3 regions of the Paenarthrobacter sp. MSM-2-10-13 genome follow, and region 2 is predicted to be linked to each of the others. Evidence: predicted binding sites of a transcription regulator. Region 2 holds the regulator's gene; each other region holds the start of a gene.
What was found. The regulator HrcA, encoded in region 2, represses chaperone genes, less so after heat shock. The targets are predictions, from matches to a motif close to TTNGCACTCGNNNNNNNCGAGTGCNAA.
Positions count from the first base shown of each region.

Region 1: the regulator HrcA is predicted to act here: its motif matches at 3,370-3,396, upstream of HAV21_RS01240 (FmdB family zinc ribbon protein).
Region 3: the regulator HrcA is predicted to act here: its motif matches at 1,447-1,473, upstream of groL (chaperonin GroEL).

Region 1 is NZ_JAAOXO010000001.1:255,395-261,448, forward strand. Features, by position in the region: gene HAV21_RS01230 (DUF4011 domain-containing protein) at 1-2,145, shown strand, start outside; gene cpaB (Flp pilus assembly protein CpaB) at 2,172-2,981, opposite strand; gene HAV21_RS01240 (FmdB family zinc ribbon protein) at 3,046-3,309, opposite strand; gene HAV21_RS01245 (5-formyltetrahydrofolate cyclo-ligase) at 3,464-4,078, opposite strand; gene galU (UTP--glucose-1-phosphate uridylyltransferase GalU) at 4,208-5,113, shown strand; gene HAV21_RS01255 (GNAT family protein) at 5,121-5,732, shown strand; gene HAV21_RS01260 (hypothetical protein) at 5,878-6,054, shown strand, end outside.
Region 2 is NZ_JAAOXO010000001.1:979,484-985,537, forward strand. Features, by position in the region: gene HAV21_RS04670 (DUF4870 domain-containing protein) at 1-206, opposite strand, end outside; gene HAV21_RS04675 (DUF3097 domain-containing protein) at 329-1,180, opposite strand; gene hrcA (heat-inducible transcriptional repressor HrcA) at 1,372-2,379, shown strand; gene dnaJ (molecular chaperone DnaJ) at 2,430-3,554, shown strand; gene HAV21_RS04690 (16S rRNA (uracil(1498)-N(3))-methyltransferase) at 3,557-4,330, shown strand; gene HAV21_RS04695 (GerMN domain-containing protein) at 4,342-5,214, opposite strand; gene HAV21_RS04700 (PhoH family protein) at 5,658-6,054, shown strand, end outside.
Region 3 is NZ_JAAOXO010000003.1:417,875-423,928, forward strand. Features, by position in the region: gene groL (chaperonin GroEL) at 1-1,263, opposite strand, end outside; gene HAV21_RS10220 (cold-shock protein) at 1,561-1,764, opposite strand; gene HAV21_RS10225 (LytR C-terminal domain-containing protein) at 1,936-2,568, opposite strand; gene HAV21_RS10230 (DUF3263 domain-containing protein) at 2,618-2,929, opposite strand; gene HAV21_RS10235 (uracil-DNA glycosylase) at 3,064-3,831, shown strand; gene HAV21_RS10240 (siderophore-interacting protein) at 3,914-4,753, shown strand; gene HAV21_RS10245 (threonine/serine exporter family protein) at 4,865-6,054, opposite strand, start outside.

The DNA of each region.
Region 1 (6,054 bases), 720 kb from region 2:
TTGGAGCGGCTCGTTGCAGACACAGCCACGTTGGAGACGCTTCCTGAGCGGACGCTCCTTATCGAGGAAATGCGCGAGCACGGGCTCGGTGAACTGCTGGCGGATCTTGCTGCCCGGGAAGTCCCGGCGTCTTCTGTAGCCGCCGAACTGGATCTGGCTTGGTGGCAGTCCGCGCTGGAGGCGATGATCAGCGGTGATGATTACCTCGCCATGTCCGACGGCGATTCACTGCGCCGCCTCGAAGCTGAATACCGCCTTGCGGACCAAGCCCACATTGCCAGTGGCGCCGCTCGCCTCCGTTGGCAGCTGGCCCAGAAATGGCGTCAGGGTCTCCTTGAACATCCCAGGCAGGCGGAGCTACTCCGCGCCCTGTTGAAGGATGGCCGGGTGACGCTGCCCGCCCTGAGCGCCCAGGCCCCTGACCTGGTACCCCTGCTGGTGCCGGTATGGTCCGTCAGTCCTTACTTGCTCACCGGGGTGCTCCCGGCCGAGCAAAAATTCGATGCCGTGGTGATCATCGACGCCGAATCCACTTCATTGCAGGCTGTTCTCCCGGCCATCGCCCGGGCACGCCAGGTAGTTGCCTTCGGCGACGCGAAAATTGCCCATGCGCGCACGTTCAGCGTCGCCGTGGAGCCGCCTGTGGCCGGGGTAGCCAGCCACGAGAATGTGGACAGTGCCTTCAAGGCATTGGCCAGGGTCCTTCCCACCTGGCAGCTGAACTGGGTCTACCGTGCGGTGGACGAGGACCTGATCCTCCAGTTGAGCAAAAACTATTACGACGGTGGCCTGCGTCGTTTGCCCGACGGCAACTCGGTCACCGGCTTGGACCGTTCGATCCACGTAGAGTACATACCGGACGGCACCGGGCTGCCCGGGGCGGACCATGAGGGCGTTGAGTCCGTCACCGCGGAGGTCAACCGCGTTGTGGATCTTGTGTTCGAACACGCAAGGCTCCGGCCCCGTACATCACTCGCCGTGGTGACGGCGAGCCTGCGCCATGCTGCCAGGATTGGCGAAGCCATCAGGCTGCAATTGCCCAACCACCCCCTGCTGTCCAGCTTCTTCGGAGCCGGCCCCGAGTCTTTCCGTGTGGTGGACCTTGAGCGCGCACAGGGCCTTGTACGCGACCATGTGATCTTCTCACTGGGCTATGGCCGCACACCGCATGGCCGTGCGCTCCATTCCTTCGGTCCGTTGTCCGCCGAGGGCGGGCGTAACCGTTTCGCCCTGGCAATGACACGTGCCCGGCGCTCCATGCACGTCCTGACGTGCTTCCGGCCCGAGGATCTCGACCTTGATCGCCTGGCCCATGGTGCTGTGGACTTCTATGAACTCCTGGACCGGGAGCTCTCCGGCAACAGCAACCTCGGAACGCCCGCCTCCCGCGCTGTCGCCAGTGAGCAGGCTTTAGGTGAAGATCCGTTGGTGGCCGATCTGGGCGACCGTTTGCGCGCCCGCGGAGCCAGGGTATGGCATCTCTACGACGGCGTGCTGGATATAGCGGCGGCTGCGGACCCCGTCCACACCATTGGCCGGGATGGTGCTGAAATCCCCACCCCCGTTGCCATCGAATCCGATGGTACTGAACGCTACCGGCGGATGAGCGTCCGTGAACGGAGCCGCCTGCGGCCGCAACTGTTGGAGCGCATGGGATGGCGCTATATGTCGCTCTGGACGATCGAGGTCTTCACCGATCCTTCGTCCTGCGCGGACCGGATAGGCTCCTACTTGGGCCTCGAGAATCACCTTGCACAGTCTGCCTCCACCCACAGTGGTTTCCTTCACGCCCCTGGGGAAGAATTGACCTCGGTAACTGACCAGCCTCTGTTGGCCGGAGATTCCGTTGAGCATGCTGAGGGTGAAGAACCTCAACACGACGTTCAAGAAGCTGAGAATTCGAAAGAAGCACCACTGATGGATCAGGAAACAGGCGGCGAGGACCGCGCTACTGAGGAAACCGGCGAGAACACCGCTGGTCCTACGGAGGCGGCCGGGGAACCGAAGTCCCCGGCAGCCAAGACCGGCCCGAGCGGGATTCTGCCCACCAAGGCCGCTGAGGATGATCCCCGGCGGTGGGGCGACGACTCCAACTACGACCATGAGCAGTGGCTCAAGGAACAGAAACCCCCGCACTGGGGCTGAGCGGACAATGATCATTGATTAGCCCGCTAGGGGCTAACCAAAACAAAGAAAAGCTTGCCTTGCGTTGATGCGCCGGCAAGCTTTTCTGCTTGTTGAGGATCAGCCGCCACCACCACCAGACCGTCCGTGTCACCTGTACCCAGCCATTCACCGGGCTTGCCGCCCTGGGCTGACGTCCAGAGTACGGGTACAGGTCCTGCGAGGACTTGACTTTGCTGTGATTCGTCATAGGACCCCGCTGCCGTGAGGACCACTGATACCAGCTGACCGGGGGAGAGTAGCTGGATGGACGAAGGATCGGCCATCCGGAGGGGGACAGCTGCCGATCCCACGGGTGCGCCTGTCAGAAGGCCGGGTCCCAGCAGACTCGTCTCCGAAGGGATCTGTCCCTTACCCAGAGGGGACGCGAGTTGGCGGCCAACAAGGGCGCCGACGCTGTCCAAAGCTCCGCTGATCGCGAGATTGGGTGGTACCTCAACAGTGGTGAAGTCCGCTGCGGTGAGGTGGGTCCCCGTTGGAAGGTCCCGGGCTGCCACGAGGACGCTCACCTGTTGCTCAGACGCAGGGGTGAGTTCCTGGACTGCGATGCCGGCAGCCACGCATAACAGCAGCGCTACTGCCAAGCGGCGGTTACGTGCAATCCAGGAACCAAATCCCGTCCGGCGCCCGCGCTGACCTGAGCGCCCTCGTGGACGACCGCGGTTGAACCGTGAACTGGTCCGGGAGCGGGAATGCGGTTGCAGGGAGCGCGAAGGGCTGATGGGCGGCCAAGTACCGGCGGCTCGCGATGAGCGTTCAGCACGGGCGAGGAGGGCGCTGCGTGACATATGTGGCATGCCGCCACGCTAGCCAGCTTCCCGGGCCGCAAACAGCGCCCGGTTGCCCTATGTGGAAAACCAGTTAGCTGCTTGCCGCTGCAGTTGCCGGTGCTGCTGAAGGCGCGGGTGTAGAGGCAGCAGGCGCCGCTGAAACAGTGCTGCCCTTGGCATCCCGGGAATCAGTCCGGTAAAATCCGGAGCCCTTGAAAACGACGCCTACGCTGTTGAACTTCTTCCGCAGGGCGCCTTTGCATTCGGGGCACTCCGTCAAGGAGCTGTCAGAGAAGGACTGGACGATGTCGAAGGCATGGTCACAGTCTTTGCAAGCGTATGCGTATGTGGGCACTGAGTTCCTCCTTTAGGACAAAGTTCAGGTCCTGGGCAGCGTCGGTGGAGATAGTCCGCCTTAGCAGTCACAGGGCCTGAGTGCTAATTCTATCATCGGTCGCCGCAGGGCGTACCCGCGGTAGTTCCGGCCTCACTTGATAAGCCGGCCACCATCAGCGCTGCTCGGCGTCGTCGCCGAGTTCAACCACTCCGGACGGTGTCAGCACTTGACGCACGGGGCGATCAAAGGCCTCGGCGGGAATGGACCCCGAAGGTAACAAATCGTCGTCGAACACTACGGCGATGGTGGGCGGCCTGCCGCCGGAAGCATCCAGGCCCTGGAGGAGCCTGTCGTAATAGCCGCCTCCCTGGCCGATCCGGTTGCCGTCCCGGTCCACCGCCGTCGCGGGCATGAAGATCCCCGCGGTACCGGCAACTACCGAGCTCTCCAGCCGCTCACCCTCCGGCTCGTCTATCGGCGCAAAGGTGGACCGGACAAATGCAGTGTCAGGTGTCCAATACACCCAGCTCAAAAGCCGCCCCGGCTCGCAGACGGGCAGTAGCACCCGGTGCCCGGCCTTGTGCAGGGCTGTGATCAAAGGGATGGTGGGCGGCTCGAAAGCGACGCCCAGGTACACGGCAAAGGTCGAGGAAGCGCCGGGGGAGACCTTGGCCGCCCAGGCCGTGCCATGCTGTGCAAGGGACTCTCCAGCGCGAGCCAGGTGTTCAGGACTGAGGGCCCGCCTGTGCAGCCGCCGACTGCTGCGAATGTCTTCCTTCGATGCCATCTCTGTCCGTTCGGGTGGTTGTCGCGCGCCGGTTGAGCTGCAGAGGTTATCCACTGCGGAAAACCAAATGTGCTAACGACGCGGCGAGGGGTTTAGCCGTTGGTGTGTTCCGTCCGTTACATTAGTCCGGTGACTCTAGAAAACAACGCTGTCCGCAAGGCCGTCATTCCCGCAGCAGGCCTTGGCACCCGCTTCCTGCCCGCCACCAAGGCGATGCCAAAGGAAATGCTGCCCGTGGTGGACAAGCCTGCCATCCAGTATGTCGTCGAAGAAGCGGTCAAGGTGGGCCTGCATGACGTCCTGATGATTACAGGGCGCAGCAAGCGGGCACTCGAAGACCACTTTGACCGTGTGCCGGCTCTTGAGGCCACGCTTGCTGAAAAGGGCGACACCGCCAAGCTTGAAGCCATTCAGTCCGCCACCAACCTCGGTGATATCCACTACGTCCGCCAGGGCGACCCTAACGGCCTCGGTCATGCTGTCCTTCGTGCAAAGCAGCACGTTGGCTACGAGCCCTTCGCCGTTCTGCTCGGCGATGACCTGATCGATGCCCGTGAAGACCTGCTGAGCGAAATGATTGCTGTTCAGCAGAAGACCGGTGGTTCCGTTGTTGCACTCATCGAGGTAGAGCCTTCCAAGATCAGCGCCTATGGTTGCGCCGATGTTGAGGACAACGGTGAAGATGGCTACGTGCGCATCAAGCAACTCGTCGAAAAGCCTTCTCCGGAAGAGGCGCCCTCCAACCTTGCCGTGATTGGACGTTACGTGCTGCACCCGGCCGTGTTCGACGTCTTGGAGAAGACGGCTCCCGGTCGCGGCGGAGAAATCCAGTTGACCGATGCCCTTGAGGTGCTTGCTGCCGGCGAAGGTGAAGGTTACGGCGTCTACGGCGTTGTGTTCCGTGGCCGTCGTTACGACACCGGCGACAAGCTCAGCTACCTCAAGGCCTGCATCGAGCTTGCCTGCGAACGCGAAGACCTCGGTCCTGAGCTTCGCGAGTGGCTGCCCAACTTCACCGCCACACTTCCCAAATAGACAAATGATGTATGGCTCTGCGATCTGGCCGGTAACGCTGGAAAGCGGAGACCTGCTGCTCCGGCCCATCCGATACCGCGACAAGCGGGAATGGTCCGAAGTCCGTTCGCGGAACAGCGAGTGGCTGGCGCCGTGGGAGGCGTCCAACCCGGCTCCGGGTGGGCGCCTGCCCAGCTACCGTCAAATGGTGGGGTCCTTGAATGAGCAGGCCCGTCAGTCAACCGCTTTGCCGTTTCTCATAGTTGAGAGAACGGCCGGTTTTCGCGAGCCGCAAATCGTCGGCCAGTTGACGGTCTCATCCATCGTGTGGGGATCGGCCATGATGGCCACCCTTGGATACTGGGTTGATAAAGACCGGGCCGGGCGCGGCATCGCTCCAACGGCGGTTGCCATGGCAACCGACCACTGCTTCCGGGTGCTGGGCTTGCACCGCATGGAAATCAACATCCGTCCAGGGAACTCTCCGAGTTTGAGGGTTGTGGAGAAGCTCGGATTCCGCGATGAAGGTTACCGGGAACGCTACCTGCACATCAACGGCGAATGGGCTGATCACCGCTCTTTTGCGTTGACGGCCGAGGAGGTGCCGGAAGGACTCCTGCGCAGGTGGCTGAGAGGATAAACGGGCAGGTCATCGGCCTTTTCGCTCATATCTCCAGTCATTTGCGGACTCGCCCACGACACACCGGCCGCAATGCCGCCGCACCCGGCGATTTGCTTCTACGGTTTTGAATGTGGACTTCCCTCTCAGCAGCTCAGTGATACTCGTGGTCACTGTCGCGCTGTGGATGGTCTGGGTGGCGCCCTATGTTTTGCGGAACAGGCGCCAACAAGTCCAAACGTCCACTGTTCCAGCAGAGGCTCTTGATGACGAACCAGACGAAACGCAGGCAGGGGTGGTACTGACTTTGGCACCTCAGCAGGAGAAACCGATGGAGACCATG
Region 2 (6,054 bases):
GATTCCTGTGCGGTGAACGGTCCACGATCCCGGAAAATCAGGTAGATCAGAAGGGACGGCAGGCATCCCAGGATGCCGCCAAAGTGGGCCAGAGTAGCCCATTGCCTGTCCTCGCTGGCTGTCAACGGGAGTGCGTTGGCAGGCGCGCCATGGTACTGGGGCCGGCCTGCGGCGCTGCCCGGTTCTTCAGGAGCGTTATCTGCCACGTTGTCTTCCCTTTGCTTTAAAGATGCTGCGTTGTTGCTGTCCCAGAATACCGGCACCGACGCACTTGCCGGGACCAACGCCCCGTTGACACGGTAGTTGCTGATACCTGAAGGACTCCACCTCAAGGAACCGTCAAAAAATCGATGACTTCTTCCACCCGTCCCAAGAGCGATGGCTCAAGGTCGGCATAGGTGCGGACTGCGCCCAGAAGGCGTTGCCAGCCCAAGCCTATGTCCTCAGGGGTCTCATGAGGCCAGCCGAACGCGCTGAGGATTCCGGTCTTCCAATCGATCCCGCGGGGTACGGAGGGCCAGGCCTCAATGCCCAGGACCTTGGGCCTGATCGCCTGCCAGACATCCACGTAGGGGTGTCCAACAATGAGGACGTTTCCCGCAGCCCCCGGGACCGTCATGGCCTCGGCGGCAATTCGGGACTCTTTGGACCCGGGCACAAGGTGGTCCACGAGGATTCCAAGCCGGCGGCCTGAGCCGGGATTGAAGTCGGCGATGGCGGACTTCAGGTCATCAACGCCGTGCAATGGCTCCACCACGATGCCCTCCACCCGGAGATCATCACCCCAGACCTTCTCCACCAGTTCGGCGTCGTGCTTTCCTTCCACCCAAATGCGGCTGGCCTTGGCTACCTGTGCCCGTTGCCCCTGGACCCTGACGGAACCCGAGGCCGTCCGGCCGGACGGAACCCCGGATGCAGCGGTGCGGGGGGCGGGAGGCATCAAGCGGATAGCCTGACCTTCGAGCAGGAAGCCAAAACCCAGCTGGAACGATTTGGTCTTTCCACGCCGGTCTTCCAAGGAGACCACGTGCATTCCGCCCGACTTCTCAATGCGGGTCACCTCACCCACCCAGCCCGACTGCACGTCCTCGAGGACCATTCCCCGCTGCACGGCTACTTCCGGCAGCTTCTGTTTGGCCGGAGCGGACAGATCCTGCGGGCCCCAATTGTTCAAAGCCAAGGGATTCCTACCTTTGTGCTGGTTTACGGTGCGGGCCGAAGCCGCCCGCGGCAGGTTTCAATGCTAACAACGGGGTGGCTCATACTAGACTTGTTAGCACTTGGGCATGTTGAGTGCTAAGTGTGGAGGTCTGAGCGGGATCCCGCGTTGACCGGTCGGAAGAACCATGGCAGTCGTCAGGAGGTGGAGCCTTGAGTGAGCCGCGCAAGCTCGAAGTGCTGCGTGCCATCGTTGAGGATTACGTGCATTCCAGGGAACCTGTCGGGTCCAAGGCCCTCGTGGAGCGGCATCATCTTGGCGTTTCCAGCGCTACCATCAGGAATGACATGGCGGTTTTGGAAGAGGAAGGCCTGATTGCGGCGCCTCACACCAGTGCCGGGCGAATTCCCACCGACAAGGGCTATCGCCTTTTCGTTGACCGCATATCGCAGGTCAAACCGCTCTCAGCGGCCGAGCGCAGGGCCATCCATTCTTTGCTCGAAGGCCCCGATGATGTCGACGACATCTTGGAGCGCACCGTAAGGCTTCTGTCACAGCTGACCAACCAGGTGGCCGTTGTGCAGTACCCGCATTCGAACCGCGCGCTTGTTCGCCACGTGGAGTTTGTCCTCTTGGCTCCTCAACAGGTCCTCGTGGTCCTGATTGCGGACACCGGCAGCGTGGGGCAGAAGGTCATCGACGCCGGCTCCGATGTGAGCAATGAGGCCCTGATGCTCCTGAGGTCCCGGTTCCTGGGCAACATTGCCGGCACACAGCTGGCGCTTTTGCCTCAAGTGCTTCCTTCTGTCGTTGCGCTGTGTCCGCCGGAGCTGCGCAGTCTGGCGCAGACGTTGGCCCAGGGCCTTCAATCGTTGAGCGACACCAGCCGCGAAGAGCGCATCCTGATGGCTGGAACGGCAAACCTGGCCCGCTCCAACGTTGACTTCCCCCTGAGCATAGGCCCTGTGCTGGAGGCACTCGAGGAACAAGTTGTCATGCTCCGGTTGTTATCTGACATGGGGGATGATCCCCGCGGCGTTACCGTGAGCATTGGACGCGAGAATCCCTACGATGGCTTGGCGGAGGCCTCGGTCGTAGCTACGGGCTATGGCTCCGGTGCCAAGGTGGGGATTCTTGGTCCCACACGCATGGACTATCCCACCACCATGGCAGCAGTACGAGCCGTGGCCCGTTACCTTTCCCGCATTCTCGGCGGCTAAACACCGGTCCGAGGAAACATCCGTAGTACAACAAGGAAGAGATACCGACTTTGAGCAGCCACTATGACGTTTTGGGAGTCTCGCCGGAAGCCACCGGGGAAGAGATCAAAAAGGCGTACCGCAAGTTGGCGCGGAAACTGCACCCCGACGTAAACCCCGGTGAAGATGTCGCGGAACAGTTCAAGGCCGTGACCCACGCCTACGAGGTGTTGTCCGATCCCCAAAAGCGCCGGGTCTATGATGCCACCGGCAATGAAAACGGCACTGACAACGGTTTCGGTGGCGGCTACGCCGGCCAGGGTTTTGCCTTCCAGGACATCTTCGACACCTTCTTTGGTGGCGGCGGTCAGGGCGGACCGGCCTCCCGGGTCCGGCGGGGCCAGGACGCGCTCATCAGCGTCCGCATCGATTTGAAGGATGCCGTCTTCGGCGTCAACAAGAAGCTTGAAGTGGATACCGCCGTGATCTGCCCCACGTGCGATGGCAGTTGCTGCCGCCCGGGCACCCACCCGGAACGCTGCGACATCTGCGGTGGCAGCGGCCAGGTCCAACGGGCGGTTCGTTCCATCCTGGGCCAGGTCATGACTGCCGCCCCTTGCGGTTCGTGTGAAGGCTTCGGCACAGTCATTAAGGACCCTTGCAACGAGTGCAATGGACAGGGCCGCATCCGCAGTCGTCGTTCCCTCACCATCAAGGTTCCGGCCGGTGTCGCCACTGGTACACGCATCCAGCTGTCCGGGCAGGGTGAAGCGGGACCCGCTGGAGGCCCCGCCGGCGATCTCTATGTGGAGATCCGGGTCAACAACGACTCCATGTTCATGCGTGAAGGCGACGACCTCCACGCCACGCTGAGTGTGCCCATGACCGCGGCGGCACTGGGCACGGAGCTGCAGTTGGACACCTTCGACGGCGCACAGCACTTGGACGTGAAGGCCGGTACCCAATCCGGAGAAATCATTACCCTGCGCGGCTTGGGTGTTACGCACCTCCGGGGTTATGGACGCGGCGACCTCAAGGTGCACTTGCACGTGGAGACCCCGACCAAGCTCGACCCGGCCCAGGAGGAACTCCTGCAGCAGCTCGCCAAATTGCGCGGTGAGCAGTTCACCGAAGGAAAGCTGGTGGCAAGCGGCGGAATGTTCGCGAAGCTTCGGGACAAGCTCGGTAACCTGTAGCGGTGAGCAATCCGGTTTTCTTTACACCGGCGGGAAGCCTTAACCAGCTGATCCCCGGGTCCACATTTGTGTTGGAAGGTGCTGAGGCGCGCCATGCCGTCACGGTCAAGCGACTGGCCGTGGGTGAGCCCGTGGACATAGCCGACGGTTCGGGCATGCGGTTGACTGGCGCCGTGGTTGACGCCGGTTCCAGCACCCTCACAGTGAAGGCATCCGAGGTGGTCCTCGAGGACCAGCCTGAGGTCCGGCTGGTGCTGGTTCAGGCACTTGCCAAGGGCGATCGGGACGAACTCGCCATCGAGACTGCCACGGAACTCGGAATAGACGCCGTCATTCCGTGGCAGTCCGAGCGGGCGATCGTGCGTTGGAAAGGCGAACGGGCCGCCAAGGCGCACGCGAAGTGGCAGTCCGTGGTCACGGCGGCAGCCAAGCAGGCGCGGCGTGCTTGGATTCCTGAGGTACGGTCCATGATGGACACTGCCGCTTTGGCGAAGGCCGTCGCGGCCGCTGATGTGGCCATCATCCTGCATGAAGACGCCAAGAACCCCCTGCGGACCGTCCTTGAAGAGTCGGTTGCGGTCCGGACTGGAGATGATGGGACCCCTCGCGAGGTCCTCTTGATTGTCGGACCGGAGGGTGGCATCTCACCACGAGAGGTAACGCGGCTCAGTGACGCCGGTGCCGTCACGGCACTTCTGGGTCACCACGTGTTGAGGTCCTCGACGGCGGGACCCGCCGCCGTCGTTCTTGCAAGTGACGTCCTGGGCCGCTGGTAGCCGCCCCGCAGCTAACCGACGTTGAACAGGCGGGTGTCGGTGCTCGTTTCGATGGTTGCGCCGGCCTCATCCACTTGTGAAACCCGCAGCTCATATTTGCCGGCCTTCAATGTGGCACTGAAGGTGAAGGCTCCGTATTGACCAGGCTCACCGGTTGCTTGCGTTCTCCCGGTGAGCAGGCTGCTCTTTTCGCCCTTGCCATTTTCCTGCAGGATCTGCCAGCTGACCGGCTTTGAACTGTCGGTGCTGCGGCCATTGAACTTGACCACTCCGGTAGGCAGTGTTGTTTCCTCTTGCGGATCGATGATCCACAGAGGTGCCACCAAGGATGCGTTCCGTTCCATGGGTTGGCCGAGCTTTACCTCCCCAAACGCCATGTAGTCCGTGTGTCCGTCAACCAGGATGACAACCTGGATCTGCTGGCCGGAGTTGATGAGTCCCGAGGACGAGGCTGCCGCCGTCGCCGTATAGACCAATTGCTGGACAGCGCGCTGCGCCATTCCGGCGTCGAGGTTTGAGTTGAAGGCATCCCGCGAGATATCTACGGTGATGACGTTCTTGCCGGAGATGGAGGTGGCCAGGCTTTCGGGGGCCTGCCAGGGGGTGAAGAAGTCGTGGTCCAGGGGTTTTTCGGACATCATGATCCGGAGTGCGGTGGTCACGGGGTTTCCGTCGCTGGAGATATCCCTGAACTCACGGTAGAGATAAACCTGTTCCTTGCTGCGTCCAATCCAGTAAACCGGGATCTTCGTGGAAGCCTGCGTAGTTTCCAGCGGTGCCTGGCTGGCTGGCGCGTCGTTAACGCTGACGGATGGCGAACTCGTGCCGGTTTGGGAATCGCCCCCGTTGGCTATGCAACCAGTGAGCAACAGGACAGCAAGCATCGCCGGCACAGCGATAACGGATTTTGTCCGTCTGCGCGCGCCATCTCCAATGCTTCCTGGCTCCGAAATGGGTGTCCTGCCTAACCTTGTGTCTCATGGCGGCCCCAGCCGCCGATTCCCAGCCAACGGAGCCGGGCCGCAGGGTGCTTGGATGCCACCCGCTATGCCAGCTTGGCACATCGTCGACGGCGGTCGGCCGGGATTGCGCGGATCAGCGCCAACTGAAACATGATTGATACCCGCTTGATGCCGAGTTGAGACAAAATGTACGCCATGACGGCAGGCGCCGGATGATGCCGATGGTTTCGGTTCATCGCAGGCCGGGCTGGCGTAGGATTGAAGACATTCCGGCATCCGGACGTGCCCCATACAGCGGCCACGAATGCCGAATCGATGGCAGGTAACACGACCAACCGGAGGAGAAAAGGCCTAAGGCCAACACTATGAGTGAATCTTTGAACGGGCGGCTTAGGACCGGAAACGGCAACCAGCCGCCCACCGAGTTCCCGCACACACTACCGGGTACGCGCACGGAAGTTGTCACGTTCGACAACTCCGACCAGATGGTTCACTCGTTGGGCAGCCACGACGAAGCCTTGCGGTACATCGAGGAACAGTTCCAGGACGTCAATTTCCATGTCCGTGGCAACGAGCTCTCCATGACAGGCCCTTCCACCGTCATTCCACGCGTTATGCGTCTGTTGGAGGAAGTCCGTGGGCTCGTGGCGAAGGGGACCGTGGTGACTCCGGACATCCTTCAGCAGCTCGTGTCCCTTCTGAGGGCCCAGTCCGTGCAGAATCCTGCCGATGTGCTGACCCACAACATCCTCTCAAGCCGCG
Region 3 (6,054 bases), on a different contig from region 2:
ACCAGCCTGGATGAGGGCTACGCCACCACCGGCAACGATGCCTTCTTCAACAGCAGCCTTTGCGTTGCGGACTGCGTCCTCAATGCGGTGCTTGCGTTCCTTGAGCTCAACTTCGGTTGCGGCACCGGCCTTGATGACTGCAACGCCGCCGGCCAGCTTGGCCAGGCGTTCCTGCAGCTTCTCGCGGTCGTAGTCGGAGTCGGAGTTCTCGATCTCGGCGCGGATCTGGGCCACGCGGCCTGCGATCTGATCGGCGTCGCCGGCACCTTCAACGATGGTGGTCTCGTCCTTGGTGACAACAACCTTGCGGGCGGTGCCGAGGAGTTCCAGGCCAGCGTTTTCGAGCTTGAGGCCAACTTCTTCGGAGATGACCTGGCCACCGGTGAGGATGGCGATATCGGCCAGCTGTGCCTTGCGGCGGTCACCGAAGCCCGGAGCCTTGACGGCAACGGACTTGAAGGTGCCACGGATCTTGTTGACGATCAGGGTGGCCAAGGCCTCGCCCTCGATGTCTTCGGCGATGATCAGCAGCGGCTTGTTGGACTGCATGACCTTCTCCAGAACCGTGACGAGTTCCTTCACGTTGGAGATCTTGGAGTTGACGATGAGGATGTACGGGTCTTCGAGGACCGTTTCCTGGCGCTCTGCGTCGGTGACGAAGTAAGCGGAGATGTAACCCTTGTCGAAGCGCATGCCTTCGGTGAGTTCGAGCTCCAGGCCGAAGGTGTTGGATTCCTCGACCGTGATGACGCCTTCCTTGCCCACCTTGTCCAGGGCTTCGGCGATGAGGCTGCCGATTTCCGGGTCGCCGGCGGAGATGGAAGCGGTAGCTGCGATCTCTTCCTTGGTCTCGATTTCCTTGGCGGAGGCGAGCAGTTCGCTGATGACTGCCTCAACAGCCTTCTCGATACCGCGCTTGAGGGACAGCGGGTCGGCGCCGGCGGCAACGTTGCGCAGGCCTTCCTTCACCAGTGCCTGGGCGAGGACGGTTGCAGTGGTAGTACCGTCGCCAGCGACGTCATCCGTCTTCTTGGCAACTTCCTTGACCAGTTCTGCACCGATCTTCTCGTAGGGGTCGTCCAGTTCGATCTCCTTGGCGATGGAAACGCCATCGTTGGTGATCGTGGGGGCGCCCCACTTCTTTTCGAGGACGACGTTGCGTCCACGCGGGCCGAGGGTGACCTTGACGGCGTCTGCGAGGATGTTCAGGCCCCGCTCGAGGCCGCGGCGTGCCTCTTCATCAAATGCAATGATCTTGGCCATAACGGCGGTAGTCCTTTCGGGACAGTCGTTAAGAAGGTACCTGTCAGATGGGGTGCCCGCGACGGACGGTCCATTGCTTGCGGCCTCTGTATGCCACGCGCTCCGGACCTCACCCCACCAAGGTGTTTCTTGATCCTCCGCAGATTCGACGCCTGCCCGCCGCCGGGATGAGCCGGGCCGGACTTAGCAGTCGAACCGTAGGAGTGCTAACTCAATAATTAGCACTCGACCGGTGAGAGTGCAAGCAGGGATGCCACTTCCCGCTATAAATGGGAGGGCTTTCAGCCGTGGGCTGACCTACGCGACGCGGACGCCTTCGGCCTGCGGACCCTTCTGGCCCTCCCCAAGTTCGAACTCAACACGCTGACCTTCTTCGAGGGCGCGGAAGCCATCCATCTGAATGGCCGACCAATGCACAAAGACGTCGTCGCCGGATTCATCCACAGTGATGAATCCGTAGCCTTTTTCGGCGTTGAACCATTTGACGGTTCCCAAAGCCATAATGCCCACACTTTCGCAGTAGCCAAGACCGGTTGCCGGGATCTCCGTACCGGAATCAATCCACTGTAACCACTGTCACCATCACCGCGCTGCCCCAAAGAGCGAAGGCACCGCTTTTGTTATTGAGGCTTAACCGAGTTGGGCCTTATCGCTTCCAGCCGGGCGTGATTCTTATTGGAAACCGGGGCCGGCCACAACCACCAGGGGTTGTTGAACCTCAGGCGTTTCCACAATGGTTTGAATGCCCAGCAAGGTTCCCAGGGCCTCAGCGTTCGCCTTTTGCTCCGGGGCGTTGTAGAAGATCACGGACGTCTGCTGCGGCAGTCCACCCCAGTTCCCCACCGTGCTCAACGCCCAACCATCACCCTGAACGAGGCCGGCCACACGCCCGGCCAAGCCGGCTGTTCCAGCGCCGTTGTACACAGCTACCGGAGTGGTCTTGTCCACAGGAGCCGAGGAGGGAGTCGCAGAAGGAGAATCCGACGGCGCCGGTTCGGTGCTGGCTTGACTGCCGGGATCGCCGGAGGCGGACGGCGCGCTGCTCGCTTCAGTGGGTGCAGCTGACGGTGCTGTTGAAGTCTGCTGGGGTGCCGGCGTCGTGGCGTTTGATGCTGCGCCCGGTGATACCAGCCCAAGGTTGGGGAGGATCAGGAAGGCCACCAGTCCGAGCACCAAGGCCACTGCCCCAACGGTCAGGACCGGCCACAGGGTGGGGCGTGCGGTCTCTTGGGCGTCGCGGTGAACGCCTTGACGGGACGTGTTCTGCGGAACCCGGTCGAATTCGTCCTTGGCATATTTGGTCATGGTGAAGCGGTGTCCTTGCTGGTTGCTGCTGACTGATCAGCCTGGCGATTTACGCGTCGGACCCCAAGCGACGTGCAGTCCTCGCACGCTGGCGGGACGTACGTAGTCTACGCAGTCTCTTGACGAGCATGGGATCGTGGGCCAACGCGTCCTCGGTATCGATCAGCGCGTTCAGGATCTGATAATAGTGGGTGGCGGAGAGGTCGAACAGCTCGCGGATAGCCTGTTCTTTGGCCCCGGCGTACTTCCACCACTGCCGCTCCAGTGCCAGCATCTGCTGATCCCGTTCGCTCAACGGAGAGTCGCTGCGGGTCTCGGCTGCGAGGTCCTCGAGCGCGAAACCTGTGGCCTGCGACGCCATCGGTTCCGGTGCTGGTTCTGCCACGGCACACTCCTTCGACGCTTATTGGGGGGAAAATGTCCTACCCCCATGCTACGGGCGAATAACAAGGCTGTCATTCGCAGTGCGGGTGCCGCGCGGGAGACAATAGCGTGATGACTGGCGAGGATGCACTCTTTGATCTTGAACCTGCCGACTCGGCCGACCCGGGCTTCGCCGCGTTCTGTGAGGCGCCGCTCGAAGACCTGATGGCTCCCGACTGGGCCGACGCCTTGCGCCCTGTGGAAGGCCAACTCCGGGAGACCCTGAAGTACGTGGCCGGCCAATCCTCAAACGGCGCACAGGTTCTTCCTGCGGCCAAAAACCTGCTGCGGGCTTTCGAGCAACCGCTGGCCGATGTCAAAGTCTTGATTCTCGGCCAGGATCCCTACCCGACTCCCGGCCACGCCGTTGGACTTTCCTTCGCAGTGTCGCGGCAAACACGGCCCATCCCCCGAAGCCTGGTCAACATCTACCGCGAACTCCACGACGACCTCGGACTTCCACCGCGCGTCCACGGCGATCTCGGCGCCTGGACCGAGCAAGGCGTCCTGCTCCTGAACCGAGTCCTCAGCGTCGAAGCCGGGAACGCCGGTTCCCACCGCGGCAAAGGTTGGGAGGCCATTACGACGGCGGCGGTCACCGCCGTCGTAAACCGTACAGACGGCGATGGGCGGCAAAGTCCGCTGGTGGCGATCCTGTGGGGCAAGGACGCCGAGGGCGTGGTGCCGCTGCTGGGCGGGGCGCCGTCCATCGTGTCCGTCCATCCGAGTCCACTGTCGGCCTCGAGAGGCTTCTTCGGCTCAAAGCCCTTTAGCCGGACCAACGATCTCCTGGTGGGTTTGGGCGCGGACCCCATCAACTGGGAACTTCCGGTTCTGTAGACTCACGGCTGCAACCTCCGGCAGCTGTAACCTTCGACTCATACCCAGCCGGTGCGCAGGTCATTAGCTTAGGCTTGCCTACATGACTGCACTCCCCGTCACTTCATCCGCTTCACGCAAGACTCGCCCGCAGGTGACCCTGACCGTCCTGCGCAACGAACGCCTGTCACCGCACATGGTTCGGATCGTTGCAGGCGGACCAGGATTCAGCGACTACGCGAACAACGAATACGTGGACCGATACGTCAAGATCGTCTTCCCCCAACCCGGCGTGGAGTACGAACTCCCGCTGGACTTGTGGGCCATCCGCGACACCATGCCCCGCGAGCAGTGGCCCCACACTCGTACGTACACCATCCGCTGGGTGGACTTGGAAGCTCAGGAACTGGCCATCGACTTTGTGGTCCACGGCGACGAAGGACTGGCTGGCCCCTGGGCTGCAGCGGCCAAGCCCGGCGATTCACTGACGTTCACAGGTCCGGGCGGTGCCTACAACCCCGCACCTGGCGCCGACTGGTACCTGTTCGCCGGCGACGACGCCGCCATACCGGCCATTGCGGCCTGTGTTGAGGCCCTTGCTCCGGATGCCCGCGGCACCGTGTTCCTTGAAGTGGACAACGAGGCGGACATTCTTCCGATTTCCGCACCCGCAGGTGTGGAGTTGCACTGGCTGCTGCGCAAAGGGATTCAGGCGGGATCCAGCCACCTGCTCCTTGAAGCACTAAGAAACACCGAATGGCTGCCGGGACGAGTGGATGTCTTCGCTCACGGCGAGCGGGGCTACATGAAGGGTCTCCGCGAGATCTTCTTCGTGCAGCGCCGCTTGGAGCGTTCGCAGGTATCGCTCTCCGGGTATTGGGCGCAGGGTCGCGTGGAGGAAGTCTTCCAGGCAGAAAAGAAGCTCCCCGTCGGACAAATCTAGACTCAGGTCAAATCTAGACTCAGGACAGATCCAGACTCAGGACAGATCAAGCGTCACTTCCTAAAGCCGAACGGCGCCGCCTCATTGGGCAGCGCCGTTCGGCTTTTGTGGTTAGCGCCTGCGTACCCTGCGCCGTTCGTTGCTGGACAACCCCTTCGTGAGCGGTCTGGCCAAGTTGTCGCCCAGCACAATGCCCGCCGCCACTCCCAGCACTATGGCGCCGGCGTTGAGCATTCCACCCGCACCCAGAAGGATGTTGCCCCCCTCAACGGTGAGCGCGTACATGGAGCGGAAGATCGTCAGACCTGGCAGCAGGATCAGTGCAGCTGGAACAGCCACAACAAGCTGCGGTGCCCCGAGTTTGAGCGCCACTACACGGCCCAACAAGCCGATGGCCACGGCGGCGACCGCTGGCGACAAGCGGTCGCCAAGGCCGGCTTCGCCCACCCCCCACAAGACGAAGAAGCCCACTATGCCAACTGCCGCCGTCGGGAGTAACAGCCGCATTTGAGTCTGTTCGGTGACGCCGATGGCCACCACCGCGATGGCAATGAGCACTGCCTGGATCCACAGCGGATACGCGTCCGGGAAGGTTTGCGTGACGTCCAGGACGGCGCTGCCCATGAGCGTTCCCACCACCACGGCGACGCCGATACCTGCCACGATCGCACCGAATGTCAGTGCCGTGGAAAGAAAGCGGCCCGCCGCCGTTACCGGGAAGCCGTTGATCGCGTCTTGAACAGATGAGACAAGTCGACCCGTTGGCAGCAGCAGCAGGATTCCGCCGGCAACCACAATGGAAGGAGCAATGTCCACACCCGCCCACCGCAGCATCAGGGCAATAAAGGTAACCAGGAATGCGCACGCCATGGTGTTGAAGAAGTCCGCTGTGCGCCACCGTGCTAGCTGCCGGGAGAGCAGGCTGATCAGGATATTGGAGCAGAAGGCAACCACCGACGCGCCCAGTCCCCCACCCAGTACGCCAACAAATACCGCCGAGAAAATACCGAACGCAATGGTGACCATCCACCGGGGGAACGGTTTGGCGCTGCGGATGATCTCGTTCAACCTGCGCACGGCTTCGTCGCGGCCTACTCCCCCTGCCACGATGTCCGTGACCAACTGATGCACCTGGGCCAGGCCGGCGTAGTTGTTGGTCCAGGAGCGCACTACACGCAGCAGCGTGATGGGAGTCTGGTCTTTGGGCGCATAGTTGATGGCCACCGACTGGTTGGTGATGTCCACTTCAACGTTCTTAAGGCCAAGAGCTGCTGTGACCGCAATCATGCTGGTCTCCACCT